2 regions of the Paenibacillus diazotrophicus genome follow, and region 1 is predicted to be linked to the other one. Evidence: riboswitches for the same ligand, from Rfam matches in the RefSeq annotation. Region 1 holds a riboswitch; the other holds the start of a gene.
The links. A riboswitch is a leader RNA that binds a small molecule or an ion and turns the genes downstream of it on or off. The one in region 1 is predicted to bind thiamine pyrophosphate.
Positions count from the first base shown of each region.

Region 2: linked by a shared signal. The riboswitch ahead of ACAN54_RS04635 (ABC transporter ATP-binding protein) and the one ahead of ACAN54_RS17990 (ABC transporter substrate-binding protein) in region 1 are both predicted to bind thiamine pyrophosphate.

Region 1 is NZ_JBGJZN010000004.1:250,298-266,645, reverse strand. Features, by position in the region: gene ACAN54_RS18060 (heavy metal translocating P-type ATPase) at 1-575, opposite strand, end outside; gene ACAN54_RS18055 (cation diffusion facilitator family transporter) at 834-1,829, shown strand; gene ACAN54_RS18050 (ArsR/SmtB family transcription factor) at 1,996-2,361, opposite strand; gene ACAN54_RS18045 (ABC transporter permease) at 2,505-3,245, opposite strand; gene ACAN54_RS18040 (ABC transporter permease) at 3,248-3,964, opposite strand; gene ACAN54_RS18035 (ABC transporter ATP-binding protein) at 3,961-4,875, opposite strand; gene ACAN54_RS18030 (sensor histidine kinase) at 4,935-6,383, opposite strand; gene ACAN54_RS18025 (response regulator transcription factor) at 6,380-7,054, opposite strand; gene ACAN54_RS18020 (EAL domain-containing protein) at 7,150-8,187, opposite strand; gene ACAN54_RS18015 (pyridoxamine 5'-phosphate oxidase family protein) at 8,445-8,882, opposite strand; gene ACAN54_RS18010 (MFS transporter) at 9,054-10,226, shown strand; gene ACAN54_RS18005 (hypothetical protein) at 10,269-11,729, shown strand; gene ACAN54_RS18000 (ATP-binding protein) at 11,731-13,416, opposite strand; gene ACAN54_RS17995 (cobalamin-dependent protein) at 13,453-14,514, opposite strand; TPP riboswitch at 14,689-14,801, shown strand; gene ACAN54_RS17990 (ABC transporter substrate-binding protein) at 14,924-16,000, shown strand; gene ACAN54_RS17985 (thiamine-binding protein) at 16,055-16,348, shown strand; gene ACAN54_RS17980 (ABC transporter permease) at 16,345-16,348, shown strand, end outside.
Region 2 is NZ_JBGJZN010000001.1:1,025,875-1,042,222, reverse strand. Features, by position in the region: gene ACAN54_RS04685 (pseudouridine synthase) at 1-636, shown strand, start outside; gene ACAN54_RS04680 (hypothetical protein) at 668-1,564, shown strand; gene ACAN54_RS04675 (ABC transporter ATP-binding protein) at 1,630-3,408, opposite strand; gene ACAN54_RS04670 (MarR family winged helix-turn-helix transcriptional regulator) at 3,471-3,908, opposite strand; gene ACAN54_RS04665 (GNAT family N-acetyltransferase) at 4,068-4,610, shown strand; gene thiE (thiamine phosphate synthase) at 4,683-5,324, opposite strand; gene thiD (bifunctional hydroxymethylpyrimidine kinase/phosphomethylpyrimidine kinase) at 5,324-6,154, opposite strand; gene thiM (hydroxyethylthiazole kinase) at 6,180-6,980, opposite strand; gene ACAN54_RS04645 (ABC transporter substrate-binding protein) at 7,030-8,073, opposite strand; gene ACAN54_RS04640 (ABC transporter permease) at 8,079-8,828, opposite strand; gene ACAN54_RS04635 (ABC transporter ATP-binding protein) at 8,842-9,600, opposite strand; TPP riboswitch at 9,754-9,856, opposite strand; gene ACAN54_RS04630 (TetR/AcrR family transcriptional regulator) at 9,928-10,584, opposite strand; gene ACAN54_RS04625 (DHA2 family efflux MFS transporter permease subunit) at 10,777-12,297, shown strand; gene ACAN54_RS04620 (amino acid ABC transporter substrate-binding protein) at 12,589-13,440, shown strand; gene ACAN54_RS04615 (amino acid ABC transporter permease) at 13,499-14,167, shown strand; gene ACAN54_RS04610 (amino acid ABC transporter ATP-binding protein) at 14,179-14,931, shown strand; gene ACAN54_RS04605 (S-layer homology domain-containing protein) at 15,005-15,679, opposite strand; gene ACAN54_RS04600 (AraC family transcriptional regulator) at 15,813-16,348, opposite strand, start outside.

The DNA of each region.
Region 1 (16,348 bases):
GCAGACCAGACGACTTCGCCTCCGACAACCAGATAAGCAGCCAGAAAAATCAGCAACTCCGTGATTCCGCTGACCGGCAGGAACATTCCTGCTGCTCCAAGAATGGCTCCAGCCCCCAGCCGCAGCAGGATAGAACGGGTTCCGCCTTCGCCATGTTCATGGCTATGGCCATGGGCATCACCTTGAGCATGGGCTTCATGGCTGTTGGCATCACCTTGTGCATGCGCTTCATGACTATGCCCGTGGGTAGTCATAGCGTTATGAGTGTGGGAGGTACTCTTTTCCTGCTCCAGACTGCCGCCGGGCTTCGGCTTTCTACCCACGCCTGCTGCCTTCACTTCCTTGATTTTCACGTGTGGCTCTAGTGTGTGAACTGTCCGCCGGGCTTCGGCGGATACGGCTTCGGCATCGGCCACTGCGGTTTCCAGCGTCATCAGCTTCATGGCAAAATTCACTGAGCAGGACGCGACTCCCTCAATTTTCTTGACCTTATTTTCAATTTTCATGGCGCAATTGGCACAATCCAATCCTTCCAGCATCCACTGTTGTCTTACATTTCCCTGAACCGCATTCAAATGACTCATCTCCCTTAGTCAAACCTATATATGAGTATTTGTTCATATGTTTACTTACACACATTATATGCCCCTCAATCTCGGAGTGTCAACGCAGAGTGTATTGTTTTTCCTTAAGGGTAGAAGAGATGCTGACAGTAAATAATAGGTAAGTCAAGGCTGCACAGTCGGATGATTATCTCTTGTAATCTGCTTTCATTCAGGATAAAATTTATATATGAGCATTCATTCATATGTTTTGTGGAAAGGAGTCATTTTATGAACAACCACAGCCATCCAGGTCACCCACATGAACATCATCAAGAGCAAAGCCATGTACATAAGGATGAGCATGGGCACAGCCATTCCGGCCACTCCCACTCCCATTCCCATTCCCATTCCCATGGGCCAAACAACAAAAAGGGCCTGCTGATCGCTCTCGTTATTACCGGAGGTATTATGTTCCTTGAGTTCTTCGGGGGACTGGTTACAGGCAGTCTCGCTTTGCTCTCTGACTCCGGGCATATGCTGAGCGATACGGCTTCTCTTGCCTTAAGTCTTGTAGCGATGATATTTGCGGTCAGACCCCCCTCATTGAAGAATTCATACGGTTTCTACCGGTTTGAAATTATGGCTGCTTTATTCAACGGAGTTACACTATTTGTCATTGCCGGATTTATTATATGGGAGGCTTGGCAACGGTTTTTCGCACCACCGGCAGTGGCAAGCGGCACCATGATGATTATTGCGGCTATAGGACTCTTGGCCAATCTGATCAGTGCCTGGTCCCTTATGCACAAGAGCGATACTAAAGACAACATCAATATCCGTAGCGCATATCTGCATATTATGGGTGATGCCCTCGGCTCCGTGGGTGCACTGCTTGCCGGACTCCTTATGAAGCTGTTCTCGTGGTATGTCGCCGATCCTATCATCAGTGTACTGGTGGCCTTGCTTATTCTAAGAGGAGCGTGGGGCGTTCTGAAGCAGGCCTTTCATATTCTAATGGAGGGAACACCGGATGCCGTCAACACGGATGAGATCAAAGAAGCTTTGCATGGCATCGACGGTGTCATCGGTGTCCATGACCTGCATGTCTGGACCATCACTTCAGGCATGGATGCACTCAGTGGGCATCTGCTGATCAAGGACCAGGCTGACCCTCATAGTATTCTTCAGGAGGCCATCTCTATAGTGGAGGATAAATTTAAAATTCAGCACGCCACTCTGCAGATTGAGAATTCCTCCCTGAAGCACAGGGAGCTGCGAGTATGAATACTCAGGAACAAAGCGGCTGCCAATATTAGAACAAACTGCCTTTATGGCTTCAACAACGGCAGTTCTGCCGTTATTCCCGGCATCCCCTCGTCCTTTACTCATTATTCTTGTCAAAAAAAAGAGTGCTCCGCAGCCATATCGGCTTGCTGAGCACTCTTGTCATCTATTCGTGCCGGATATGCTCATGCGTCTGCAGAAATATCTGCTCCACATGGGCGTCATTCAGCGAGTAATACACGGTTTTACCTTCCTTGCGGCGTTTGACGATCCGCAGATTACGCAGATACCGCAGCTGGTGGGATACAGCCGACTGTCCCATATCTAATATAGAGGACAAATCATGCACACACAGCTCCCTTTGCGACAGGGCATAAATCATCCGCACCCTTGTGGGGTCACCCAATGCCTTGAACATCTCCGCCATCTTATCCGTTGTCCCCCGGTCAGGCAGGATCAACGCCATAGATTCCGGTTCCAGCTCCGAACCTTTACATGTATTGTCGCATTCTTCGAGTGCTACTGGCTCCATGCTCTCGCCCTCCTCCATCTCTTTCCTCCGCCCATACCGATGGTTCATCGAATCTTCTACGATTAATTATAGCAAAACTTTACTTGATGTCCATGTCGGAGGCCGTTATGGGAAGACTTGCAAGCAGCAAGAGGCACCCTGCTTTAGACGGCTTTGCGCCAGAAGGAGAACAGGCCAACTGACAAAAATACAAGCAGACTGCCAAACACAACGATCAGCAAGCTCTCCAGTGGTAAATTGAAGGCTCCAAAGCGTTCTTCCCCAAAAGAGGACATCGCCAGTAAGGGTTGAACCCAAGGATAATAAGGTCCGTAAGTAGATGAATTGGCTATAAGCATGTTGGGCAGGGTAAAGCTCACATTGAGTGCGAGCGGTGCACCAAAGCTGCTCCAGCTCTGAGACACCGCCAGTTGCAATGCAGCCAGCGGCAAGCAGGCAAGCCAGCCGCCGAAGCAGCTGGAGAAGAACAGCGTCCATGGGACAGGCATATCCACACCCCGCAGAAGCCCCACACCAAACACTGCTGCAAAGAACAGCAGCTGCACAGCAGCCATCAATGACATAATCATGGTGTATTTGGCCAGATATACGGAAGTACGTGTAACAGGCAGCGCCAGAAGCATTTTCCACCCCCCGTCAGCATGCTCTGCCCGGCAGATCAGTGCTGCGAAGACACCCGAGAGTACAGGAAGGAACATCATGGCATGAAACACTGACATGACTCCAAGCAGCATATCCCAGGTGAGAGGCTGGCCTTCTTCCTGTATATTGGCTAGCAATCCCACGGCTATAGCTACCACCGGACTGCCAATGATCAGCAACCAGATGAAGGATTTGGACATTTTGAGTCTTTCCGAGGATAGTACTCTCCAGAACATACGCATGATCAGTTCACATCCCTTCTGGCAAAATGCACAGCACCCGGCAACAGCACAAGCAGGCCCAGCAGGAGTCCGGCTCCGCTGAACAGCCAAGGACGCGAGGTACTCCAGGCTAGGGCAGGCCAGGACAAGGGGATCCACTTAGACAAGAACACCGAGAAGAGACTCAGCAACGACAAAGTAAGGCCAAGCGATACAGGCAGGGTCTGATTGCGGCTGATTAGAGAGAGCCACAGCTGCAGGGCAATCACCGGCAATGCGCCAGCATAAGAAGCGAAGCTGATCCGCAGCACATCCGTATAGGGAACCGGGTCTGAGCCGAAACCGAGGATTAGACCCAAAGCAACCGTTCCTGCAGACAGCAGCGCACACGAGACGGCAAGAAGCAGCAGACATACCAGAAGCTTGGACATAAAAACAGAAGTGCGTGAGACAGGTAAGGCCAGCAGCTGCTTCCATGAACTCATCTGGTGCTCTACGTTCGCCAAAAGCGAGCATATCAGCGTCCCTCCCAGATACAGTGCTACGGGAACGAAGTCGGCCAGATTAGAGAGCAGTCCGCCCCAAAGGTCCGCTTGATACTGCTCCTTCAGATAATCATAACGGAGGCCGAAGTTCAGTCCCTGCATGGCCAGGAGCCCTACCGGGCCGAGGAAGACCAAAAACCACAAGCCTTTGCCGCGGATTTTGAGCCAATCCGCCGAGAACGAACGCCACATCATAAAGAATGGCCCCCTTCGACTATCTGAAGGAAGAATTCCTCCAGCGATTGTCTGTGCTCCTCGACCCGGTAGATCGCATGACCATTTTCGACCAGCTCCTTAATCAGGAGCGCTACCCTTGCATCACTCATTCTGGGCAGGGTGATACGTCCTTCCAGGAGCGTACCTTCGTAGCCGCGCCGCCCTGCCAGAATTAGCGCTTCTTCCGGCTCGGATACGGCGAGACGGAGATCACCGGCTGCCTGCTGCTGCAGATGGGCAATCGTATCCTGGTAGATCATCCTGCCGGAGCGGATGATACCTACAGTTCCAGCCATCTGTTCAATCTCGCTGAGCAGATGGCTCGACACAAGAACCGTGATCCCCTCTTCTTCGGGCAAGCGCTTGATCAGCGAGCGGATTTCCTGGATGCCCGATGGATCAAGGCCATTGGTGGGCTCATCCAGGATCAGCAGCTCCGGGCTTCCCAGCAGCGCGGCTGCGATGCCGAGCCGCTGCTTCATGCCCAGGGAGAAACCCTTCACCGGGCGTTTTTCCTCCCCTTTTAAGGATACGATGTCTAATACTTCTCCGATACGCGACTTGGGCACATCCAGGATCCGGCGGATCGCCTCCAGATTATCGAGTGCGCTCAGATGCCCGTAATACGACGGTGATTCTACAAGTGAGCCCACTTTGCGGAGAATTTGCAGCTTATTTCGCTTCAGATCCTGGCCAAAGATTCTAATACTGCCTGAGGTCGGCTTAATCAGCCCCAGCAGCATGCGGATGGTCGTTGTTTTGCCTGCGCCGTTGGGTCCAAGAAATCCGTAGATTTCCCCTTTGCCTATATTCAGATTCAAATGCTCCACCGCAGCCCGGCCACGGTATTCTTTCAATAAATCACTGGTTTCAATTACTGTTTCCTTCATCTTCTTCACCTCGGTAATCAGCATAACTTCCCAAGGTTAAAAGCACGGAGGCGGCAAGTTTAAATTTCGTTTAAATTTACATCCGGCAGCGGGCTAAGAATCACAATACTGGTGCCTTGCCTTGTGCTGTCCACCTTCCACTCCAGCTCCATCCGCTGGAGCAGCAGCTCAACAATGGACAAGCCCAGTCCTGCACCCTTGGAGCCGGAGTCGCTGCCCAGACCCTTGCCGTGGTCACGGATGACAATTACACGCCCGCCGTCTCTGGCCTCTACAGCCACCCCCGCATATAATCCGCTTCGCGCGTGGCGCACTATATTCTGGAACAGATTATCCAGAATCCGGCGGAACCAGCTCTCATCCACCTTCCAATACAGCGGCTCTCCCTCCAGATCAATATCAATCTGGAAACCTTCCTTTTCCCACAGCGGATACCACGCTGCAGCACTCTCTCTGAGCAGACGCAGAACATCCTTGCGCTCCAGCTTGAGCGTCATCCGTCCGCTGCTGAGCAGATTGTAGGACAGCAGATTTTCGATCAGGATGCCCATACTTTCAATCCGTTCATCCACAAGCTTCAGGGATTCCTGTCCGCGTCCGGTCAACTGTTCCTTGTTAAGAAGATGAAGATGACTTCGGATTACCGTTAGCGGAGTACGCAGATCATGGGACAAATCAGCGACAAGCCGCTTGCGCAGCCCCTCTTCTTCCGCCGAACGCACACGGCTGGCCGCAAGCTCGGTGACCATGGTATTAAAAGCAGTTTCCAAACGGCCAATCTCATCGGGCTTGCCTGGAGCAATCAATGGAGGCACACCAGCTTCTCCAGTAAAAGCCATAGCTGTCTGCAGCCGTACCAGCCTTTTGCGGATCTGGATGAAGAACAGCAGCGAGACGATAATGAAACCTGTAAAAAGTAAAAGGATAACTAGCGTAAACCATATACTAATCCCGTCAAAAGAAGTCTGCTCTCTGACGACGCCTGGAATCTGCATCACTATAAACCCTTCTCCGGCTTCGGCCTGATCACCTACAAATGCGACTATGCCCAAAGGCTCCAGGTTCGTGCTTTTTTTCATAAATGAAATTGCCTCTGCCGCGGTCCATTGCAAGGGAATGGAGTATCGTTCCTTCTCCTGCCATAGCTTCGGATTTGCAGACTCCAATAACAGCCGGGTGCGCCCTTCCCCGTCTACCCAGAAGATCGTAGCCAAGCTGTACGTGGTGCTTAACGCCCGCAGCCGCTCATTAATCATCTCGGGCGGTTTGCCAAGAAGCCCGGCAGCTTCCTTATGCCAGATCTTCTCTACTTGAGTTATGTTGTCATATGGCGCATATTCCTTCGGCCGCTCTTCCTGGCTCAATCCGGTAAACAGGCCATACACCGTCATGGTCAACGGGATACTTAGCAGCGCAGCGGGAATAAACAGCAGTGCGGCGATAATAATCAGCAGATAGCGGGAGAGCAGCGAAGTATGCACCTTACGCAGAAGGCTCGTCTTCCTCATGCGCGTACCCGGTAGCCGATCCCCCGGACGGTCTCAATAATCTCCGGCGCGGCCGGATCAAGCTCCAGCTTCTCCCGTAAATAACGAATATGCACCATCAGTGTCTTGTCACCCTCCATATAGCTCTCTCCCCACACCGCCTCATAGATCTGCTCTTTCGTCAGGATCTGGCCCAGATGGCGCAGCAAATATGAGAAGATCTGAAACTGCTTGCCAGTAAGCAAAATTTCCTTTCCGCTGTCCGCCTCTATAATCCGGTTGTCCCCTTCGTACACCATCAGATGCTTTAGGGTCAGGGGGGTGGACTGGGCAGCGCCTGTCCGTCTTAACAACACCTCAATACGCGCAGCCAGTTCATCCGGATGAAACGGCTTGGTCAAATAGTCGTCGGCAAATTCCAGGCCCTGAAGCTTGTCGTCGATGGAAGTGCGGGCAGACAGCATCAGAATCGGCAGATTCGCATACGCCCGCTTCAGCCGTTGTCCGACCGTGAATCCGTCCAGCCCCGGCAGCATGACATCAAGGATGGCCAGCTGGCAGCCTGCCGCCGCCTCGGTAGCTCCCTCCCCGCTCTCCAGCCAGCGGACAGCATACCCCCGCTCCTTCAGATCAGCGGAAACGGCAGTTCCGATGTCCCTGTCATCTTCTATATACAACAGCGTAATACCCATTAGCTTCAAATCCTCCCTTCTTCATTAGGCACAACAAGAAATCCCCGGGGCAGCATAGAGAAACGTCTGCGTACCCGAGGATGAATAGAATACTATTATGCAATATGGCCAAAATGGGCCGGCGGCTTGTCTGAGGGTTTACCCAGCAGATATCCTTGTCCAAGATCCATGCCGATATCCCGGCAGAACAGAAATTCCTCCCGCCGCTCAATTCCTTCAGCCAGCACCTTGGCTCCAAAATCCCACGCCCGGTTCATGATATCCCGGATGGCCAGCTGCTTCGTCTCATCCTGATCACAGAAGCTGATCAGCCCCCGGTCAATCTTGACATAATCCGGTCTCAGGCTCGTCATAACCTCTATGGTGGAATGACCCGCGCCGACATCATCCAGTGCGACCAGCAGACCCTGATTGCGATATTCGCTGAAAATATCCTGCAGATGGGGGATATTTGAAATCTTCTCTGTCTCTACGACTTCAAACACAAAATCCTCCGGGGCCTGGCCGAGGCGTCTGATGGCTTCAAAGGTATGAGTCAGACAATACTTGGGATTATAGATGGAGGAGGGTAGGAAATTAACAAACCGCTTGATCCCTTTGGGCAGCAGCTTTGCGCTGGTCTCAATGGCTGATATGCGCGCAGCCCGGTCAAGAAAAGAATGAAATCCGGTCTGCCTGGCCATCTCAAACAGCTCATAAGGTTTAAAAGAGGCGCTTCCCGGCAACGGCCGCAACAAGAGCTCAAAGCCCATAATAGCCTCATTGAAATCCACAATAGGCTGCATATGGCTGCAGAAATTGTGGTTGGCAATGATGGCAATCAGATTTTCACTGGTAAATCTGAGTTTCAGCTGCTCCAGCGTAAACCACCGCTCTACCAAAACCTTGCCAGTCCGGCCCTTAAGGCTTAACGACAATGGTAAGTGCAGCTCGTTCTGAAGCCTGTCCAGCTGCTCCAGAAGAAGCAGGAGCTCCTCGCGTGATCCATATGTAATCTTCCCGGCGTCTTGTGCTTCTTCAACCGCGTAACCGGCATCCCTTACAGCGGCTGCAAAGGGAGCCGTACAAGGCCTGAATTTCAAATCCCCTTCGTCTTCCACCGGCTCAATTGGAGAACAGTCGATGCATCTCATGGAACCCCTCCATCTCTCATGATGTCGATAAGGCTTGTACGGCCAAGTATAGCATGATTTCCCATTAGCCAGCCACGGCCTGACCAGCACCATGAGCAAACTCCTTAGGAGGTGCATGCATATTCAGCAGAAAAATTCCGCAATCCTCATAAAAACGAAAAACAGCGATCCTCCAAATGACGGAAGAATCGCTGCTTTGCTATATTTACCTGTCTATTTAAAGGGGTACAGTCCACTTATGGACAGCCTTTCTCCAACTAACCGGAGACCGCCGCCGAACCTTCCCAGACTCCATGCTGCTGGTTCTTACCCATGTACTCTATCCGCGTCGGCTTCAGCTCAAGGATTACATAGTCGGGGTCATCCGGCCCTTTGAACCATTTCTCCAGCTCTTTGTTCCATACCTTGGACCGCAGGCCTTCATCCTTGGTAACGGCAACAGTAGCTTCAATCTCAAGCACATCCTTGCCGCCGCCCTGTTCATATCCAAGCAGCAGAAAAGCATTCGGATTATCCTTGAGCTCCTCTACTTTATGCGTTTTGCGATTGGTAGCCAAATAAATGTGAAGCCCGTCATGAAATACCGCCATGTAACGCACCTTAGGTTTGTTGCCGGCTTCTATCGTGCCGAAGGACCCGAATTTGTTGTCATCCAGCACCTTGATGATCGTCTGCTCCAGCTCTTTGTTATCCATTGACGAAATAGCTCCTCTCTAATCATGTGAATATAAGTTTATATATCCACGTCGGGAATTTGGATTTATGATAAAACCGTTGTTTATATTAGTGTACCCGTTCTGAGGGTAATGAATCCGTAATGAATCCTGAATCCAGCCATTAACCCACTACAAAAGGAGCTCCTCTACTTGAAAAAATTGATCTGGATTGGCTGCCTCTCCTACTTTGTCATCGGACTCGCACATGTGGTGCTGGGTTCTATTCTTCCCGTTCTGCTGCAACATTATGACCGCACTTACAGTGCAGGCGGCGAGCTGATCTTCAGCCAATTTGCCGGATTCCTAGCTGGTGTGCTGATCTCGCCGCTGCTCAACCGCCGCTTCGGCAAAAGGGGCGGACTGCTGATCGCCACTGGTCTGCTGCTGTGTGCGGAAACCGCTTATGCTTTTCTCCCTCCATGGGGGTGGATGTATGTCATTGCCGTGGCCGCAGGCTTTGGCTTCGGCATGATTGAAGCCGTCATCGGCACCATCATTATAGCAGCTGTCACAGAAGGAACCGCTGTGGCCATGAGCCGGCTGGAGGTGCTGTTCGGCGTAGGCGCACTCGTGATGCCGCTGGTTGCAAGCCCGTTAATTGCAGCCGGCGCCTGGAGACTGGCCTTCCTGATCGTCGCAGCCTTTGCGCTGATCTCTCTGCTGTTCTGGGCCAAGGGCGGGTTCGGCCGCCTGCAGAGCGTACTCGACGAACGCCCCCCGCGCAAGGAACGGGGCACTGAGCGCCTGCGTTCAAGAAAACTTCCCTATAAAGGCAAACAGTGGGTGCTGCTCAGCCTGTTCATTGTTTTCTTCTTTCTCTACGTGGGTACGGAGATGAGCCTGGTCAATTTCATGCCGGCGATCTTCATTGCCAAGCTCGGCATGGGCGACGCTTCGGCGGCCCTGACCGTCACCTTCTTCTGGCTGGCGATGTCTGCTGGGCGGCTATATGCCGGAGTTGTTGCCGAGCGGATCTCCTATCGAAGATATGTGCTGGTTAGTTGCTTCTCCACCTTGCTGCTCTTAGCGATATTTCCGTTTGCTGAGCAACGTATTGCCGCTTTTGCCGTGCTGGCACTGCTGGGGCTGTGCATGTCCGGCATCTTCTCCATATCACTTGTCTTCTCCAGCAAGCTGCTCCCCGGAGCCGAAGAGTCCACTCCAAGCATTATGATCGCTGCCGGCGGGATCGGCGGAGCGGTGCTGCCGCTTGTGACCGGCTGGTCCATGGATCATCTGCAGATCGCCCAGACTTCGGGACTGCTGGCTGCTTTTGCCGCCGTGCTGTTCCTGTTAAGCGTGGCAGCCTGGAAAATAGGGTAATATAATTCATGTAAATATCTTGTGCAAGGGTGGGAACTATTGATGCCTGAACTTACCCCTTTAGCTTCTGAACCAACACTCCATACCGCCCTGCTGCAGTTCATCTTCCCCTTCTCCCTCAAGGAGGGTGAAGACACGAAAGTGATCGAACATCTGACCCGTGAGGGATTTACCCGTTTTTTTCTGGACAACAAAGACCTGGAAGACGCTTATTATGGCGAAGGCTACTGTGTTTCCCATGAAAAAATGGAGCGGAGCTACCTCCCGTTTGCGGCCCATGTGCTGTTCCCCCGTGAGAAGGACAAAGATTCCTTCCGCCGCTTTTCCCGGGCCAATCAGCTTCCCTGCAGGATGGAGATGCCCGGACAGTCAGTTCATTTCCAGGTGCTCTCTACGGATGTATTCGTCTGTCCTTTCGAACTCGGCTTCCTGACCATTAGAGTCAGCATAGAGGAGGAGCATCTCCCCTTCAGCATTGCCCTCGAATTTGCCGACCGCTTCCGTACGCTGGAGGATGTATCCTTAAGGGATAAACAAACCTCCATTCATTGCCATGACCGCTCCTTTGATGAGGTGGAGGATTTTGTGTTCAGGAATTTAGTGAGCGGACTGGAGCCTTTTCTCGACCCTTCAGAAATCAATGGGGCTTATTTTGAGACTTTACCGTTTTTTGTGGATGAAAGAATGCTGGTTCAGGCCTTTTACGGTTTTGACGGGCAGGCGGGCCAGGAGGGTGAGATCAGTGTGGAGCAGCAGTACCGTGCTTCCCAGCTGGATGGCCTTACCGTGGAAGGCACGCCGTACATCAGTGCCAGCGATCCCGGATACATCCGGGATTACTGCGAGGAACACTGCTACAACCGCTGGGGACCGGACACTTACTATTTGACGAATGAGCAGACATTCTGCTGCCTGAGCCGGGCTGAACCTGAGCTGGCCACCCAGCTTATTAATCAGATGTATGGAGAATATTACTATGGGCTGCTGCTGAGCATATTTCATAAAATCGTTCTGCTGAAGCTGGCCAACATCCACTCTCGGCTGCGCATTAACCACGATGTGGATGAAATCGAGAACCTGATTTTTATGATTAACAAGTTCTCTGCCAAATTTTATTTTCTGGAGTTAATTTCGCAGTCCCAGGGCCGGGAGATTTTTTTCCAACTACGCAAAGTCTACGGGAACGACGCCCTGTTTGAAGAGGTCAAAATGACCTTGAATGACCTGTTTCAATACCAGGAGAAATTCCAGGCCAAGCGGCGGGACACACTGCTCATGATCCTGACGGTGTTCACCGTGGTGAGCGGTATTTATGGCATGAATCAGGTGATCGAGGACCTTAAAGGCAAGATTGATTGGAGCAAAATGCTGGAGTATTCCCCATTTGAATATCTGGCGCTGTTCGTCACCTTCACAGGAATCGCTGTCAGTATCGGCCTGAGTCTGAAACAGCTATGGAACGGAATCCGCAGCCGCCGCAGAAAAAGAAAAAGAGCCCGCTGATCTACAGCAGACTCTCCAGTTCACGGCAGGCTTCCGCATACGCAGGCGCAAGCCTGGGAAGCAGCAGTGCCGCCCGTTCATATTCTCCTCTTCTGGCATGCTGCTCAACGCCTGCGCATACATGGGCGAAGTACTGCGCTCCCAGTCCAAGGCTGCCGGATTTCAGGCTATGGGCTACCGAAGCCATCTCCGGCAGGTCACCGGCCTCCGCCGCTGCCTGCAGGGCAGCCAGCCGCAGCGGGGTATCTTCCTTGAACATATCGACAAGCGTGCGAAACAGCTGCGGCTCTTCCTCCCCGTCCATTTCCCGGATGCCGGACACTGTATCCCGATTCAATACCGGAATATAGGGCTTGGGCCCGAACCATCTGTCCAGAAGCTGCTTCAGCTTATCCAGATTCAGCGGCTTCACGGCCCAGTCATCCAGCCCCGCATGGAAAAACGCTTCCCGGCTCTCTTCTGATCCATCCCCGGTCACACCAATAATGGGAATTCTCATCCTTGTTCCCGTGGATTCCAGCTGGCGGATTCTCCGGACCGCCTCGCCGCCATTCATGCCCGGCAGCCTGCTGTCCATGAGGATAAGCCCGAAGTCTCTCTTCTGCCATGCTTCTATAGCCTGATTCCCATTATTGGCCAGTTCCACATTGGTAATGCCCAATTTTTTCAGCTGCAGCAGCAGGAGTGTGCTGTTCAGTCCATTGTCTTCAGCAACCAGCACCGGCATTGTACTGAAGCGGGCCTCCGGCAGGAGAACCTCAGCGGCATTCAGGTTGTCCTGCAGCCGGGCGGTCTTGCCCAGCGCTATCTCAAACCGGAAGGTTGATCCTTGGCCAGGCGCACTATCTACCGTGATCGCACCTCCCATCAGCTCCACCATCGACTTGCAGATCGACAACCCCAACCCCGTTCCCTCCACTGCCATCTCCGACTCTTGGCTGACTTGCGAATACGGCCGGAACAGCCCGGCTTGAGCCTTCAGCGGGATGCCAATGCCCTCGTCCCTGACTTCGAAGCACAGCCGCTGATGCTTGCCATCCTCTTCAGCCAGCCCTACACGTACCTCCACCACTCCGTCCTGTGTGAACTTAATGCTATTCCCCAGCAAATTAATGAGCACCTGAAGAATCTTGGACGAGTCTCCATTCAGTGTACTCTCAACACTGCTTGCAACCTGCCATTTCAGAGTGTTTCCGCGCTTCACTGCAGCAGGAGAGAGGAGACTTGCCGCATGTTCAAGCAGATTGCGTATGCTCAGCGGAGCCTTTTGCAGCTCCATTTTGCTGGCTTCAATCTTGGAGATATCCAGCAGATTATTGATCATCTGGAGCAGGTATTGTGCCGATTCCCGGATGACCTCCAGATGAATCCGCTGCTCATCCGTCGGGCTCTCAGCCTCCAGAAGCTCAGTCATCCCCACAATTCCGTTCATCGGCGTACGAATCTCGTGGCTTACTGTAGCGAGAAACAGGCTTTTTGCCCGGTTGGCCCGTTCCGCCTCTTCCTTCATGGCCTTAAGGCTGGCACTATTCTTGGTGAGCAACCGGTGCATCGTAATTAATTCATTGTTCATCGCAGAAAATTCAGCCAGGGCTTGTTCTTCTCTTTGCTGTCCCTGGATCACCTGGTTAGAGAGCTTCTCAATCGTCTCTCTCAGTTTCCGGATCTCTTGCTCATGGTCGGTCATTTCCTTCTCCCGCCTTCTATGTCAATTCTCCCGGAGTCACGCATCAGGAATAAGACGCCCCGCTATTTCCAGCGCCCCCTTGGCATCAGGGGCATAGCCGTCAGCACCGACTTTTTGCCATAACTCTCTGTCTATATTAAAGGGCATTCCGCCAACCATAATCTTGATGGGATTCAGTTCCGCATGTGTACGGATGGAAGCTATCAGACGCTGAACCTCCGATACATGAAAAGTCATGGTGATGGAGATGGCCAGCAGGTCGGCAGGCTGTTCCTTCAGATACCGGATCAGGCCTTCTGCAGGCATGTTGGAGCCCAGATAAAAGGTGTTCCAGCCCTCCATTTCGAAGAAATCCGCCAGCATCCGCAGTCCGATCTCATGCAGCTCCTGGCCGACTCCGACCGCAACCAGAGTCTTCTTCCCTTCCTGCGCCTGAATCCAACGCGGATAAAGCTGGGAAATGATACTCTGGGTACAGGCTGTACAGTAGTGCTCCTGAGCGACAGTAATGTGACCCAGCTGCCATAGACGGCCAATCTCATACTGGCTGCTCTGAAAAATATGCAGATATAGATCACGGATAGGCACGCCCTCATCATGGAGCCCCAGCACAAATTCTGAAGCCTTACGGCGTTCGCCGTCCAGCAGCAGCTTCAGGTACCTTTCGGCCTCCCGGAAATAGGGTTTCTCCGGTTGAAGAAAGGGCGGCAGGTTCTGCTCTTCTAGCGCATGGTGGATTCCTATATCAAGATAGCTCAGAATCAGCTCTTTTTCCGGCGTCTCTACCTGTGAAGCTACAGCTTCCTTCATCAGTCCCAGATTGATCTGCAGATCCTCAGCCGTAATTTTGTACTGTGCGAGCAGCACCTTAAGCCAGATAATATAATTAATGAATAAAAGCGGACTGTCCAGCGCCACACTTTGCGCCAGATACCGTAAATGATAGAGTGAATCCTGCTTGGTTCTTGCCATTCCGGAAGGGCCGAACCTGTGCTGCAGCTCGGGCTGCCGCTCATACTGACGTATAGTGACCTCCTCCGCCAACTGTTCCGCTAGCACCTTCAGCCGTTCTCCGGCATTTTGCTGATCAGTGTGCATAAGAGTCACTCCTTTATTAGAACAGAATTGTAAAGTATCAATTTTAATATATACAATTTGGAAAGTCCACTGTCTGGTGAGGTTTGGCAGTCCGCCAGAATCTGGGGCTGGTACTGGACAACCCCGAAGGGGACCGCTATAATACAGCGTAAGAACACAGCAACACCCATAACTTCATAGTACCAGGGGGGCTGGAATTGGCTGGCTGAGAGTGTATCCCGTTAAAGATACTGACCCTTATACCTGATCTGGATAATGCCAGCGTAGGAATCATCACCCGCATTCAGCCACTTCGGCTAAGCGGCCACCTAACGCAATTGCTGGCGTCCCGATCTTCGGGGCGCTTTTTTTGGTATGGACATCATCAGAATTAAGAAGACTGGGTAGCTGGAAGGAGAGAAGAATAGCAATGGGAGTCAAAAAAGCACTAATGCTCTGCATCAGCTGCATATTGGTTATCATCATGGCCGGGTGCGGCAGCAATACAACCAACTCCGGCGGAAATAGCACTGCACCCTCTGGAGACAGCAACGCCGCACCGGAAGCAACCGCAACCGCTGCAGAAACGGACGCGCCAAAGGAACTGACCAAGATCAAGGTCGCCCTGGACTGGACGCCGAATACTAACCATACCGGCCTCTATGCTGCCAAGGAGCTGGGTTATTACAAGGAGGAAGGCCTGGATGTAGAAATTGTACAGCCGGGTGCAGCGGGAGCCGACACGATGGTTACCTCGGGCGAAGCTGCTTTTGGCATCAGTGCCCAGGAGGCGTTCACCTTGGCCCGCCTGCAGGATGTGCCGCTCGTCTCGATCGCCGCTATCATCCAGCATAACACCTCGGGGTTTGCCGCTCCGAAGGACCGCAATATCAAGACACCAAAGGATTTCGAAGGCAAAACTTACGGCGGCTGGGGCTCTCCGGCTGAGGAAGCTGCCATGAAGGCGATCATGGACCCTGAAGGCGGCGATGTCAAAAAAGTGAAGCTGGTCAATATCGGAGAAGCCGATTTCTTCACCGCCGTAAAACGTGACATCGATTTTGCCTGGATATTCTATGCCTGGACCGGTATTGAAGCTGAACTGCGCGGTGAGCCGCTGGATATGCTGTATTTGAAGGATTACGCGCCTCAGCTGGATTATTACACCCCGGTGCTGACGACCAGCGAGAAGGAAATTGCTGAGCATCCGGAGCTGGTGAAGGCTTTCCTTGCTGCTACCTCCAAAGGCTATCAATATGCGATCGACAAGCCGGAAGAAGCTGCCGCCATCCTCTCCAAAGCTGTGCCGGATCTGGACCCTAAGCTCGTCCTGGCCAGCCAGAAGTGGCTTAGCCCGAAATATACGGACGACGCCTCCAGATGGGGAGAGCAGAAAGCCGAGGTCTGGCAGAAATACGCCGACTGGATGTACGGCCTGAAGCTGCTGGACAAGCCGCTGGATGCTGCTTCGGCGTTCACGAATGATTATCTGCCGGAGAGCAAGTAATATATATTAACCTTGCAAAGTTCACGATACAAAACCCGAAAGGATCTGATTGAGATGGCAAACACCCTGCTTAGTATTCAAGTCATTCCGAAAACTCCGAATAACGAGGATTCCATTCCTTATGTGGATAAGGCTATAGAGGTCATTCAGCAATCGGGCGTCAAGCACCAGGTGAATCCGCTGGAAACGACAATGGAGGGCGAACTCAGCGAATTGCTTGAAGTGGTGCGCCAAATGCATGAAGCGCTGATCGCATCGGGCAGCCCCAGCGTCATCTCGCAAATCAAGATTGCTCATAACCCCAGCGGAATCAGCATGGACAAGCTGACGGAAAAGTACCGGCCGTGA
Region 2 (16,348 bases), on a different contig from region 1:
AGGATTACGATTAATGGCCGTCCTTGTGCAAAAGGTGCGGAGGTTGAGCCGGGAGACATTGTAGCTGTAGATGGAGAGCGGATAACAACGGTGAAAGGTGCCCCCGTCTATCTTGCACTTAACAAACCGGTGGGCATCACCTGCACATCCTCGCGTGAGGTGGAGGGGAATATCATTGATTTTGTGGGATATCCTTCGCGGGTGTTTGCCATCGGCAGGCTGGATAAACATTCCGAGGGACTGATCCTGCTGACCAATGACGGTGCGATCGTGAACCAAATGATGCGTTCGGAGAACGGGCATGAGAAGGAATATGTGGTTACCGTAGACAAACCCGTTACCGATGAGTTTTTGCAAAAAATGTCCGCTGGCGTAGATATCCTGGGCACCCGGACCAAATCATGTGAGACCAGCCGTGTTAGCGAATGCGAGTTTCGGATTATACTCACCCAAGGGCTGAATCTGCAGATCCGCCGCATGTGCAAGGAATTAGGGTACAGAGTGCTAAGGCTGGAGCGGATCAGGATAATGAATATATCCTTAAGCGGACTGGAGAGAGGGCAGTGGAGGCATCTGGAGCAAAAAGAGTTGACAGAGCTTCTTGGAACGCTGAGCGGTAACCCGTCTTCTATATAAAAATTAGAGTGATAGAGGAGGACTATCTCATATGCGATTTGTGAATCTTACTCTCATTTTATTGATGCTGACCCTAGCCGGGTGCTCATCCACATTACCTCTTTCTACACCGGCTATTTCGTCGCTTCCTTCTCCAGAAGTCTCTCCAGAATCGTTCCCACGGATCGAGGATCAGTATCCCGGTTATGTACATAAGGATTCTTTTGAACTGAACGCTCAGAACTATGAAGTCTACTACTGGAATAACGGCGAATTTGATTATACACAGTTTTTGATCGCTAAGAACCGCGAGATCGTGTTCGATAGTCAGCAAGCCGCATTAAAACCAGAGGGCGGAATGATTAGTGATCGCAAGGAAGAGGTTTGGGCAAAAGCACTCCTGCAGAACAGCCGGCCCACCTTTCAATTCGAGCTGGCTGATAATCGACCCGAGTCAGCAACGATAGTAATTGAGGAGATTGATGGCGAGTTTCAGGTTACGGTAAATGATAATGTGCTGCTGATCTTTGAGGATGTGGATCAGGATGAACAGCCGGAGTTGTTAGCCAGTCCTTATTCCGGTCAGGTGCCGCTGGGTCCTGCATTATTCGCAGTATATGAACTCAGGGGCAACCAGTATGTTCCCGATAAGGACAGAACATTGCAATATTATGAGGATCAGCTGCCACATCTGGAACAGAACTTCAAGACTGACCCTACGGAAAGCAATTTAGAGGCATTGCTTGATGTCTATCTGATCCTGGAGAGGATAGATAAGGCGCAGGCAAAGTTCCCGGAGTTCTATAACTGGGCAGGACAGACTGCCGGGGATGGAGGTTTTGTGGACACTTACAACCGGCGCATCCAAGAGGGTTCCTATGATCAGATCGACGGATGGATGAGCAAGCTCACACCGCTGAAACACTCTCATCCTTCATCATCATTATAAATAATCCGCAACAGTCCCGTTTCTTAGATGGACTGTGCGGATTTTTTGTCATACATTTATTTACATTAAGCCAGCACTTTGGGTTCGAACTGTTTGTCATATAAATCCCTGTAGACTCCGTTAATCTCAAGCAGCGACTTATGTGTCCCTTTCTCAACGATCGCACCGGCCTTCATCACGAGAATTTGGTCCGCCGCCATGATAGTGGAGAGCCGGTGGGCGATAACGATGCTGGTCTTGCCCTGAAGCAGGGAATGCATGGCTTGCTGGATATAATATTCGGAGGCTGTGTCCAAGGAGGAGGTGGCTTCGTCCATAATAATGATCGGCGGATTCTTAAGCAGCACCCGGGCGATGGAAATCCGCTGTTTCTCGCCTCCGGACAGCTTGATGCCCCGGTTGCCTACAACTGTATCGTATCCCTCCGGGAGACTCATAATGAAATCGTGGATATAGGCTGCCTGGCACGCGGCGATCATCTCAGCTTCACTGGCCCCGTCTTCTGCATACATCAGGTTATCCCGAATCGTTCCATTGAACAGATAGGTATCCTGTGTGACGAGGCCAATCTGTGACCGTAGTGAAGCAAGCGTGAAGTCGCGGATCTCGCTGCCGCCGATCGTGATCGATCCTGAATCTGTATCATAGAGGCGCGGAAGAAGGTTGGTGACGGTTGTTTTCCCGGCGCCGCTGGGACCGACGAGTGCAGTCAAGGTTCCCGCAGCAGCAGTGAACGAAATTCCGTGCAGCGCTATTTTATCCGCCTGGTAGGCAAAAGAAACCTCATGAAATCCGACGTCCTTGCCAACTGCGCTTAAGGCCCTGGCCTCCGGCTTATCAATAATCTGAGGTTTCATGTCAAAATAGTCAAAGATCCGTTCAAACAACGCCGCAGATCGTTTGATATCCACATAGAGATTCGTCATTTGCATCACGGGACCGTAGAGTCTCCCCAGCAAGGCTACAAAGGCTACGATTGCCCCTACAGATAAATCTCCCTGAATGAACAGATAGCCGCCATATAAGTAAATCAGCAAGGGTCCAATACTGGTGAAGGTGGACAGAACCATCATGAACCAGCGTCCGGCCATAGATTGACGGATTTGCAGGCGGGTGGCTTCGGAGTTGATGGTCTGGAATTTCGCGTATTCCGAAGATTCTTTGGTGAACAGTTTCATAAGGAGATACCCGCTAATGCTGAGTGTCTCCTGGATAATCTGATTCTGATCAGAGATTTTTTCCTGGGTCTGCTTGGCCAGCTTCCAGCTAATACTGCCCATCTTGCGGGTTGGGACGATGAATAATGGGATCACAATCATGCCGAGCAGCGCCAGCTTCCAGTTCATGATGAACAGCGTAACTCCAGTGGAGACAAGAATGAACAGATTGCTGGCAAAATTGACTACTGTGCTGCTGAACACACTCTGCACACCGGAGATGTCACTCGTCATCCGCGTAATGACTTCACCTTGCTGCACCCCGGAGTAGAACTGCAGAGGCATTTTTTGCAGATGGTGGTACATCTGATTTTTCATATCGTAGACAATGTGCAGTGAGATAAATGAATTCAAATAATTCTGCAGTACACCCAGCAGGCCGGACACGATAGTTGTACCGAGTGAAGCAAAAACGAGCAGAGTGAGCAGCCGCAGATTTTTATCCGGAAGCGCCTGATCGATAATCTGCTGGATGAACAGGGGAGGCAGGAGTCCAAGCACAGCGGTTACCATTAGTACAGCCATAACGAGTAGAGTTTGTTTCCAGTAGGGTATGAAAAATTTCGCGATACGCAGCAGGAGAGCTTTGCTGAGATTAGTTTTGCGTGCGTCATCATCGAAATTCAATCGGCCATGGGGGCCCCCCGGTCCAAAACCTCGGGACATTTACATCACCAGCTTCTCTTGATTTAGGGATTCAGTTGCAGTAGCAGCTGCTTGTTCATATGAATGAGCTGACGCAGCTCATCCTCGTTGAATTGCTCCAGGGCATCCCCGAGTACTTTATGGGACCAGGCTTCCTCGTTATACCGCAGACATAATGCTTCGCCTTCAGCGGTGAGATACAGCTTAGTCTCTCTGCGGTCCAACTCCGATACTGCACGGGTGACCAAGCCTTTAAGTGCCAGAGCATCAATGTGCAGACTAACCCTGCTTTTGTTAAAAATCATACGTTCTGTGACATCCTTCTGGGTCTGACCCGGATGCTGTAGAAGGGAATTGAGGATGCCGAATTGATGGACGGTCAGACCAAGGTCCGCCGCGCTTTGATGTGCCAGCTTCTTAAGCTGGCGTGCTACTGCAAAAAACGATTGATACACTTCTATGGTCTGCTCACGATCAGCCATCCTGCACCCCCCTTTGAAGAAAAGTTATCCTTGTAAACTGTTTATAAAGTAAACTAATAATACAGTAAAGTCAAGAACGAGTAATATTGACTAAACTGTTTGCAGGCTTAATATGGAAAGGTGTAGCGCAGCTAAACCCCTCAGGAAGGAGAGTACATAATGAAAAAGGAACTATGCCAATATGAACGCGGAGGCACAATCATCACGATACGGGAGGCAGACCCCGCAGATGCCCGATTACTGCCACAACTCCGGCTGCAAATCGATGGAGAGACTGAGAATTTAGATAGGGAACAAGGGGAGGCGTTCATCGATGCAGCGGGCTTCGAACAGCTTATCCAAGATGATGCTGCTAACCCCAAGCACCTTTTTTTAGTGGCAGAGGTAGACGGCAGGCTGGCTGGATTCTCCAGATGTGAGGGGAGTAGCTTGAAGCGTTTGAATCATCAAGTGGAATTTGGGATAGGTGTGCTGAAGGAATATTGGGGCGTTGGCATTGGCAGCCAGCTGCTGGCCGCCTCCATTAACTGGGCGGAAGCCAGTGGCATCCGCAAAATCACTTTGAAAGTGCTGGAAACCAACATCCAGGCAATCGCACTCTATCAGAAGCTGGGATTTGAAGAGGAAGGCCTGCTGAAGAACGATAAGCTGCTCTCTGACGGTAGGTATTACCACACTATTGTAATGGGGAGATGGCACTGAAGATTCTTGTTGATATATAAAAAGCACAACGCCGAGTGAAGAAGGGCTGTTGTGCCTTTTTTGTTAAATTACCTACAGGAACTTTCGTGCTGCAACGCTGATGTTGTCTGCTCCGGCGATCGCTGAGATTATGGCGATTCCATCGGCTCCGGCTTTCATTACAGGTACTGCATTGTCCGCAGTAATACCGCCGATTCCAACCAGGGGAATGGTAAGTCCGCTTCGGCGCAGCTTCTCTATCACAGCGGTTCCCTGGACCGCCTCAGCATCATCCTTGGATGAGGTAGGATAGACCGGTCCGACACCCAGATAATCGGCTCCGTCTGCAATGGCCTGTTGAGCTTCTTCAAGGGTGTGGGCGGAGACGCCGATGATTTTGTGTGCTCCCAGCCGCTCACGGATAGAACGTGCCGGCGCATCCTCCTGCCCGACATGAACACCGTCCGCATCCAGGGCAATCGCCAGCTCAATATCATCGTTCACGATAAAGGGTACCTGGTATTCCCGGCAGCACCGCTGGAGCTGCCGGGCAAGCTCAACATATGCTTGGCCTGTGATAGCTGAGCTGCCTTTTTCCCGATACTGGAACAAGGTTATCCCACCGTCAATCGCTTCAGTGAGTGTTTCCAATGGATCTTTCCGGCAGTTTACACTACCCATAATGAAATACAGCTTCAGCATTCTGCGCATCCGCTCACTGTCCATCCGCTGCATCAGCGTTTCCCCCTCAGTCTGTTCTGGTAGGCGAAGTGATTCGTCGGACCGTGTCCCAAGCCTATATTCAAGCCGTCTTCAATGGCTGCATGGATAAAATCCTTGGCCGTACGGATTGCCTCTGAGAACGGAAGCCCTTGCGCTAGCCCGGACGTGAGGGCAGCTGAATAGGTACAGCCAGTTCCATGGGTATGGTGCGTTGCAATACGCGGACTTTCCAGATAAGTGAACTTCACTCCATCATAGATAAGGTCAGTCACCATGTGATTATCTTCATCATGACCGCCCTTAAGGACCACATATCGCGGTCCCATGGCATGAATAATTCTGGCTGCTGTTTCACGGTCAGTCATGCCGGATATCCTCATTCCTGTCAGGATTTCGGCTTCAGGGATATTCGGTGTTGCAGCCAAGGACAATGGCAGCAGATGGGTAATCAAAGCCTGCACGGCTTCCTGCTGAAGCAGGGGGGAACCGCCTTTGGCGACCATGACCGGATCAACGACCAGATGATCCCAGCCATAGTGCCGGACCTTGCCTGCTACCACACGGATGATTCCGCTGCTGAACAACATGCCGGTTTTGACGGCATCCGGTCTAAGATCGGTTCCGATGGAATCAAGCTGGGTAGCAACGGCATCCACTTCAAGAGGATATACACCTTGTACACCTAAGGTGTTCTGTGCAGTTACTGCGGTAAGGGCGGACATGCCGTATACCCCCAGCTCCTGAAAGGTTTTCAGATCGGCCTGAATACCAGCTCCGCCTCCGGAGTCGGAACCGGCAATGGTTAATGCCTTGAATACTTTTTTTCCTGTAGACTCTGTCATTACGGGTTCTCCTTTGGTTAAGCAGTTATCGTTGTTCCAGTTGCTGTACACGGGAGCGCTCTGCGTATACTTCAGGTGTAACGAGAGCCAATTGATTCAGGAACTCGATCTGGAAGCTGCCAATTCCCTGCTGGCGCGTCCGGTCCGCTGCGATTTCGGCAGCAACTCCATAGAAGGACAGGGCTTCTACCGCTGCTTCCAGCCAAGCTCCGCCACTTGCTGCCAGGAATGCACCAACGACTGCACTGAGCAGGCAGCCGGTGCCGGTAACCTTGGTCAAAACAGGATGTCCGTTACTGACTACATAGGTGGTAACGCCATTCGTGATGACATCCTCTTTACCGGTGATAATCACCACACATTTAAGCTTCAGCGCAGCTTTTACAGCAAGTGCTGCCACATCACCATCTCCGCTTCCGGCATCCACCCCTTTAATGCTCCAACTCTCGCCTACAACATGGGCCACTTCAGCGACATTGCCGCGCAGTGCGGTAATCTGCATATGGTTGACCAGCTTATGGGTAACACTGGTACGGTAAGCGGTAGCCCCGGCACCCACAGGGTCTAGCACGACCGGCACGTTATGCAGATTAGCCGCCTTACCGGCAAGCAGCATCGAATCAATGGCATAATCATTAAGGGTGCCGATATTCAGCACCACAGCTCCCGACATAGCGGCAATATCTGCGACTTCTTCATGTGCATCCGCCATAAAAGGGGAAGCCCCCAGTGCAAGCAGCCCGTTCGCGCTAAAGTTCGCGACCACAATATTCGTAATGTTGTGCACTAGCGGATTGCTGTCCCGCACCTTGGATAAAAAAGACATGATGATTCCTCCTAAAATATATTTGAGTGATCCTTCCTTAAATTCCCCATCACAAGTTAATAAAAGCTTCTCCGGTCTTCACCTTACCATTTAGTAGACCGTTATCACTCAGCCAGTTCTGTACCTTTTCCCACGATGCAGGGTCCTGATAGCCAAACGGCTCATTCCCGGCGTCCATCAGGGGCAGCAACAGATTCAGGCTTTTGGACTCAATGCTTTTGTCGAGTGGAGCCGTAGCATCTTCGTGAGCCAGCAGAAGATCAAGCGCCTCTTGCGGGTGGTCTGCCACGAATTGTTGTCCTTTACGTGCTGCATGGATGAACTTCTGAATGTAACCTTCCGAATTCTGCAGACCCAGGTCACTAGCAACCAGGACTAGCTCATAGTAATCGGGTACACCGTAATCCTTTGGATCCAGTGAAATAACCGGATGGCCTTCCTGTTCCAGAATCAGCTCCTCGTGGTTAATGAATCCTCCTATAATTCCATCTACACGTCCGGTAGAAAGGGCAGGAATCAGGTCAAAGCCAACATCAGTTATGTTTACTGCGCCAGGATCCCCGCCATCGCTTTGGATCATTGTTTTCAGCATTGCTTCATAGAGAGGGATAGAGGAGTATCCGGCAGTTTTGCCTGCCAGGTCTTTAGGACTCTTGATCCCGCTGTCCGCAGGAACCATCAGATGATTAAGCGGATGCCGGACGATCGCAGCAACGGACTTCACCGGAATCTGCTCACCCCGTGCCATCAGCACCTGCGGCTGGTAGCTTAGGGCCAGGTCAACTTTGCCTGCGGCTACAAGCTTGAGAGCATCATTGCTGTCTGCGGGCATCTGAATATCCACAGTAAGACCTTCGTCGGCAAAATAGCCCTTCTGCTGGGCAGCGTACAGGAAGGAGTGGACAGCATTCGGATACCAGTCGAGCATAATCGTCAGCTTGTGGGGGGTCCCGCTATGATCTGCAGCTGCAGAACTGTCAGGTTCCTTAGTACTGCTATTTCCGCAGCCGGCTACCGCAACTCCCAGGCATAGAAGCAGCAATAATGGAAGCAAAGGAAGGGACCTTTTTCGAAAGGGTTGTTCAGTATGCATTAGTTTCATTGATGAATGCCTCTTTTCTGCACAATAATTTTTTCGAGCAGCACAATAAATAGAAATAGAACGATTCCGAGTGCGGATAAAAGAAATACAGCGGCGAACATTTCCGCACTCTGCAGATTCCCCGCCATCCGCCGGCTGAAATACCCGAGCCCCCGGCTTCCGCCCAGCCATTCCCCGATCGTCGCACCAATGACGCAGTAGACCATAGAGAGCTTAAGTCCGGAGAACAAAGAGGGCAGTGCAGGCGGAATCTGGATCTTACGCAGAATCTGCCAGCGGGTGGCACCTAGTGTGAGCAGCAGTTCTTTGTACACAGCACCACTTTTGCGCAGACCATCAAAGGTACCTATAACTACCGGGAAGAAGGCGGTAAGGAATACTACCGCTACCTTGCTCCACATGGTATAGCCAAACCACATAATAAAAATGGGCGACAGTGCAATCAGTGGAACGGTCTGACTGATCACCAGCAAGGGGTATAGTGCTTTTTCAAGTGGAGTGAACATGTGCATACCCGTCCCCAGCAGCATCCCGCAGGTGGCCGACAGAACAAAACCAAGCAGAACCTCCTCCAGAGTAGCGGGTAGATGCTGACCGAAGAGCAGCAGTCTCTGCTCCACAAGCGCGGCCCATATGGCTGTTGGTGCAGGGAGAATGAAAGCCGGAATCAGCTTCAACCGGGCAGCACTCTCCCAGCCGGTAAGTGTCACGAGGACTAGCACGGCAAAAGGAACATAATCACTCACAAGGGTTCTGATACTAGCGCGTCTCATGCAGCCTCCGCTCTAATTCCTCCCGCAAAGCAACAAATTGCGGTTCATAATTCATACGGTAGTGTCTGGGACGCGGCATTTCCACCCTGAATTCCTGTACACCGCCGCTAATTCCATTCATTAGATAGATCCGGTCACTGAGCAGCAGTGCCTCCTCCAGATCGTGGGTAATGAACAGAACGGTTTGTTGCAGACTGCCCCATAATTCCAGGAGCCAGCGGTGTAACTCGCGTTTGGTAATGGCATCCAAGGCTCCAAAAGGCTCATCCAGCAGCATCAGCTCATTTCCGGCAGCAAGGGTGCGCAGCATAGCTACACGCTGACGCATCCCGCCGGACAGCTCCTGCGGGTAGAGCCGCTCTTTACCTTTAAGTCCAAACCGGTCTAGCATCTCACGGATCTCCTTTATGGCTTCTGATTTGCTGCCTTTTCGCTTAAGCTCCCAGGGGAGCAGGCAGTTGTCCATCACGGTTCTCCAGGGCAGCAGCAGATCCTGCTGAGGCATATAAGCGACCTGGCCTAGTCTAGATGAAGGATCATTAGACGTCATTCCGTGAATTTTCAATTCACCTTCCGTATGCTGAAGCAATCCGGCAATGATCTTGAACAGGGTGCTTTTCCCGCAGCCGCTGGCACCGACTATGGAAATGAATTCGCCCCGCCTGACATTCATTGAGAGTTCGCTGAATACCGTAGACTGCGGTGAAGCAGAGTAGGAATAGGACAGGTTACGGATAGATATCATCTTGGTATGTATAAGCCTCCTTTCTTGTACACGCATTTGCAGCCGGATTTGTAACGATCTGAATGGGATGGAAACACAATAAAGACCCATCCGTCTCCAGAGGAGGCAAATGGGTCTGAAAGGTTCGGCAGTAGGCAAGGAGCAGTACCGCAGATCGTTTCTGTTCCACTTCCCTCCGCTGGTATGATCCAGATCAGGTTCCAAGGGTCCGAAGCTTAAAGCTTCGTCTCAGTCATAGACTCCCCTAGTGAAATAGCAGGTTAATATAATATTCGCAATTGCTAACTAATATAGCATATTCCAGAATGTTGTCAAAAGAAATAGTACTCAGCACCGCTGCAGCCCGGTTACGAAGAGGGTCAGAATTCCCTCGGTAATCTCTTTTTTGCCGGACCCGTGAAGCTTCTGTTGATAGAGGTAGAGATCAGGACTGAGGACTGCGATCAATGAAGTTGCAGCAAAATGGGGATCAATGGTTATCAGCTTGCCATCATCAGCGAGCCGCTGCAGCCGCTCGGCCATCACAGCATTCAGCCGCTGGAAAATCGGATGCTCAAACTGGGTAAGCTGTTTTTTGCCGGTAAACTCAGACTTGATCATCTGGAGCAGTTCGGCATGCTGGTCTATGAAATCCACGACCTGTTCGATACTCCTCCGCAGCCCCTCAATGGAGCTGTCTGATCCAGCCGGGACTTGAAGCTCGTGCTCCAGACTTGCAAGAAATTGTTCAGAATTGGTGGAGAGCAGGGCAGAGCAAATTTCACCTTTATCCGTAAATCTGCGGTAGAGCGACCCCTGACCCATTCCTGCCCGCTTGGCGATGCTGTACATGCTGACTGCTTCGAGACCATTATCTCTAAAAAGCTCTCGGGCGGCTTCAAGAATACGCTGTACATATGGATCCTGATAGTTCCGGGAGGATGATGGATTGGTTTGAACTGTTGGATTTGAGGACGGGCTGCTGGCGGGTTCTCTCGGGTTCATAGCAGACTCCTTTCAGAAATTCAGCATAAATTTACAGAAAACGTGAGAACTACATTGACAGAGCGGACAATTGTCCGTAGACTAAAAAATGCGATACCGGACAATTGTCCGTTTCAATATACATTATATAAATTATGCTGCGTTGCGGTCAATGAATTCCCCTTCGCAGTTCAATTCAGGAGGAGATAGAGAATGGAGCAATCGCTGAAATCGGATGCCGATTTTCGTCTGTCAAGCATTCTGGTTCCACTGCTGGCTATTATTGCCGGTGTATTCATGGTGGTGCTCGACAGTACTGCTATGAATGTAGCTTTGTCCACTCTGGTTAAGGATTTCAATACAGATTTAAATACTTTGCAATGGATTGTGACCGGCTACATGCTGGCTCAGGCCTCAGTAATCCCGTTATCCGGGTGGTTGTCTGACCGATTCGGTTCTAAGACTGTTTTTCTGACTGCGGTTATTGTATTCACTATCGGTTCTATCCTCTGTGCAACACCTAGCCGTGCAGAGTGGTTGATAGCGTTCCGGGTCCTGCAAGGTCTGGGAGGAGGATGTGTGCTCCCGGTCGGCATGGCCTATGTCTATAAGCTGGCTCCCAAGAGTAAGGTAGGCGTAGTCATGGGAATTATGGGCATTCCTGTACTGTTCGCTCCGGCAATCGGTCCGGTCCTATCCGGCTGGCTGGTGGAATATCATTCCTGGCGCTGGATCTTTCTGATTAATATTCCTATCGGAATCATCTGTCTTCTCATCGGTTCACGTAAGCTGCCGCAATCGGAACGCAGCCAGGTTCCGGGTATGGATAAGCTTGGGATGATTCTTGGGCCGCTTGCATTTGCTTCTCTTTCTTACGGGGTAAGCCAGGGAGCGGATAGCTGGACATCGGACAAAACACTGATCGGCCTATTACTGGGTACGGCAGCGTTAATTGCTTTTGTCATTGCTGAGCTCCGTTCGGATACACCTCTGCTGGAGCTGCGTATTCTGCGCTCGCTTGATTTCAGCACAGGTATATTTGTACAGTGGATCGCACAGTTCGGTTTGTATGGTGCGTTGTTCCTGCTCCCCCAGTTTCTGCAGCAGGCCCGCGGCTTCGGGGCATTCGATACCGGTCTTACCCTGCTGCCCCAGGCGATCGCTTCCGGCCTTATGATGCCCATTGCCGGGATTTTGTTCGACAAGATTGGAGTTCGCTGGCTGGTGGTCTGCGGACTTAGCCTTGTCTCGGGTGCTTTGTTCCAGTATTCTCATGTGGACCTCACCACGCAGAGCAGAGATTTGATTCTGCCGCTGATCATGTGCGGTGCAGGCATGGGTATGATGGTAATGCCTATGAATACACATCTGCTCAACAAGGCCCCAAGTCATTTGGTTAACCGGGTTACCTCTTTGACTAACTCCATGCAACAGGTAATCAACTCACTGGCTGTATCTACACTTGTAACGATCTTGACCTCAAGAGCGGCAGCACGGGGCGCCGAAATGCAAAAGGCTGCAGGTGCAGCCGGCAAGGACGCGGCCCAAGCTTCGCCCGATGCTTTGAAGCTGGCTACACAGACTGTTCTGGCCAAAGGGTTCGACGATACTTTTCACATTATGATCTTTGTTGCTCTCGGAGGTGCTGTATTGGGGTTGCTCCTACGGAGAGGGCGCAGAGGTGGGAAAGACGGTTCAAAGTCAAAAGTGCAACCAGAAATGATGCATGGTTAAATTCTGGAAGTACAGTCAGGATTAGATCTGACAATCTCCGTTCAGCATTCAGGTGCTGCGGAGATTTTTTTGTTTCTGATTCTTCTGGGGAGATTAATAAGTTTTGGGCAAGCTATCCCTATATGAGTGCCTTCAGAAAGTGAATTGTAGGGTTATAACGCTTACAATATAATTCCGATGTTTATTATCGGAAAAAGGTATTGACTCCACTGACTTGACGGTGTTACTATTCAACTTGCCGGTGAACAGCCGGTACATACAGAGAATGATACGAGAGGGGTTAATCTATTTATGAAAAAACTTAGTCTGACTATCCTATTGCTGCTTACAGTGGTGCTGGTGGCTGCTTGCGGCAATAATAACAATAATGCTGGAGGCAATAACACAGCAGCCGAGTCCTCGGCAGCACCCACTGAAGGAGCAGCTGCATCTGCGGAACAAAACAGCCTGGAGGCCATCAAAGCCAGCGGCAAGCTGCGTATTGGAACAGAGGGTACCTATGCGCCATTTACTTTCCATGATGCTTCCGGCAAACTAACTGGCTTTGACGTAGAGATCGCTGAAGAAGTTGCTAAGCGGCTGGGAGTGAAAGCGGAATTCTTCGAAACCCAGTGGGACGGAATTTTTGCCGGGATGGACGCCAAGCGCTTTGACGTTATTTTCAATGAAGTTTCCATTACCGACGAGCGCAAGGTGAAGTACGATTTCTCGGATCCTTATATTGTCTCCAAAGCCGTGTTGATCGTTGGTGAGAAGAATGAAGACATCAAAGCCTTCGCGGATCTGAAAGGCAAAAAAGCCGGCCAGTCCCTGACCAGTAACCTGTCCGATATCGCTCGTGAGAACGGAGCTGAAATCGTTCCAATTGAAGGCTTCAATCAGGCTATTGATCTGCTGACCTCAGGACGTATTGATGCAACCGTGAATGACGGACTATCCTATCTGGATCTGAAGAAGCAGAAGCCGGATGTGAAGATTAAGGTCGTTGACGAGATTGCAGAGGGTTCCCAGAGTGCTGCTGTTTTCCTGAAAGGCAATGATGAGCTCGTAGCCGCGGTGAGCGAAGCCCTGGCAGCTATGAAGAGTGACGGTACGTATCTGAAGATTTCCGAGAAATATTTTGGCGCTGACGTTTCCAAATAATAACGGATGGACGAGGGCGGCTCAGGCCGCCCGGAGTCTAGAGAAGGATGTCTGATCTATGGATGACCGCAAAATACAAATTTTCCTTGATTCGATGCTGCCCCTGCTCAAAGCCGGGGTGGCTTTTACCATTCCGCTGGCTGTTGTCTCTTTTATATTGGGACTGCTTCTTGCTGTGTTGACCGCACTTGTCCGTCTGTCACCATGGACTATACCGAAGCTGATCGCCCGTTTTTACGTATGGATCATTCGCGGCACACCGCTTCTGGTCCAGCTGTTTATTATTTTCTACGGTTTGCCGGTAGTTGGCATCATACTTGATCCTTTTATTGCAGCTACAATAGGATTCACGCTCAGTGTGGGCGCCTATTCCTCTGAGATTGTGCGGGCTGCAATTCTGTCGATACATAAAGGCCAATGGGAAGCCGCATTCTCAGTCGGAATGACGAGGGGACAGGCACTGCGGAGAGTCATCCTTCCTCAGGCGGCACAGGTATCGATTCCGCCATTGTCCAATTCCTTTATAAGTCTGGTTAAGGATACCTCGCTAGCCGCGACGATCACATATGTCGAAATTTTCAAAACAGCACAGCAGATCACAGCAACTACGTACGAACCGCTGTTGTTGTATTGCGAAGCGGCTTTGTTCTATCTGCTGTTTTGTTCTGTACTGTCCGTTCTGCAAAATTACCTGGAGAAACGGCTCGACCGCTTCTCGGCGAGATAAGGAGAAGTACCGTGATTGAAATTCGTGACTTGCATAAATCATTCGGTCCCCTCCAAGTACTGAAGGGTGTGGATCTTACCGTAGAACATGGTAAAGTACTCGTAATTATAGGTCCTTCCGGTTCCGGAAAAACAACATTACTGCGCTGCTTCAATCTGTTAGAACAACCTGATCAGGGAAGCCTGTCACTGGGTGATCTGAAGCTAAATTTCACGGCCGGAGTCAAAATCCCGCAACGTTCAGTTCTGGCGCTCCGCCAGCGGACCGGGATGGTCTTTCAGTCCTATAATTTGTTCCCGCATATGACCGCTCTGGGCAATGTAATGGAGGGTCAGGTCACAGTCCAGAAACGTTCCAAGGAGGAGGCCCGCAAGCGGGGCATCGAACTCCTGACCAAGGTTGGGCTTGCGGACAAGGTAGACGCCTATCCGCATCAATTATCAGGCGGACAGCAGCAGCGGGTTGCCATTGCGCGGGCGATGGCCGTGGAGCCTGAAGTGCTGCTGTTCGATGAACCCACTTCGGCGCTTGATCCCGAGCTGGTAGGGGAAGTATTGAAGGTAATCAAGCAGCTTGCCGCTGAAGGGATGACCATGGTCATCGTGACCCATGAGATGAAATTCGCTGCGGATGTGGCGGATCAGATTATATTGATGGATAACGGCGTAATCCTGGAGCAGGGGACACCGGCGCAGGTGCTGGAGCATCCAACAAATCCGCGGGCGCTACAGTTTCTAAACCGGCTTAGCGGTGAAGATATCTAATCAGATGCATAACGCAAAAAGGCAGTCCGGAGAAAAGTCCGGACTGCCTTTTTGCTTGACCACGGGATGGATCTTAACTCTGGGGAGCGATGTCTGTTTTGGATTCCAGGTATTCCAGAGCGTTGTAGAGCATAATAGCGGCTTCGGCGCGTGTGATTTCACTTTTTGGATTAAACTTGCCGTCGGTATCCAAGGTGTTGATCTTGTATTTCAACGAGCGCTGAATACTGCCTTGGAAGGAAGGGTTCAATGCATCTGCATCGGTGATGTCGACAGGGACGATATTGATCATTGGCAGATTGCCCGCTTTTTCTACCCCTTGGATCAGCAGGTTCGTGAAAAGTTCTTTGGTCATTGGCTTCGCTGGGTCGATATCGGCGGCAATTTCAATCCCGTTGTAGTGCGCGTTAATGAAAGCTTCCGTGTACCAGGCATTGTCCTTAACCTTGGAGAACAGGCTGCTGGCGAGCGGTGCTTTATTGAAGTCTATAGCCGCAAGGCTCAGCTGAAGTCCTCCTGAGATGAACTGTATCCCTTGAGCTGTGGATACTTTGGAACCTGGAAGGAACTTGGTGTCTGAGATGCCTTTAATCAAACCTTGGTCCTTTAGGGAATTGATTTTGTCTTTGCCGGTTATGCTGTCAATATCCTTGAAGCTGCTGTCAGCGGCAAAGATGGGGCCGGCGAGTGAAAAACTAAGAAGGGATAAGCTGGTGACCGCTGCAAAAGCTGTTTTTTTAAAGTTCATATGAATGCCCGCCTTTGATTGTAGAATTCAGGCCGTTGGCCTTTTTCAACTCTTAGACGACACAGAATATGGAAAGGTTGCAGGCAATTGATTTTTTAGCACTATTGGAGGTTAGTCTACACGGTTTGAATGCTTAATCTACGGGAATATATATCGTGATACGCATATGATCGGGAAACGAAGAGTTCATCACATCCGTGATTTCAAAATCCGGACCTTCCCGCCGTTCATAGCCGGAATTTGGCAGCCAGGTTCCATATATATAGTTGCGGGTTGTTGGAGTCAGCGATGCTGGTCCATAAGCTTTGAACATGGCATACTTTCCTGCGGGCAGGATGAACCGATGGTAATTCTCATCCGGTAATGGTGCGGTTTCTGATACCGCCTCCCCTACGATAAATGAGAAGTCGCCATTGTCCTGATAATCACAAGAAATACCGTAAGACATTCCAGGAGAGACCTTTTCCGTGATAGGCATAAAGCGCCCGTGTCGTCCGAAATCATCGTAAAATGCGGGAATATCCGCGTAATGGCCATCTCCGTTCAGGCTGGTTTTGTATCTGCAGCCGATGATAGGTGTGCGTTCAAGCTGGATCAAGGTTGGTTTGTCCATTTGCTCTACATCTCCTTCGGTATTTTTATGCAGCTCCAAAAAGTTGATTTTTTGCT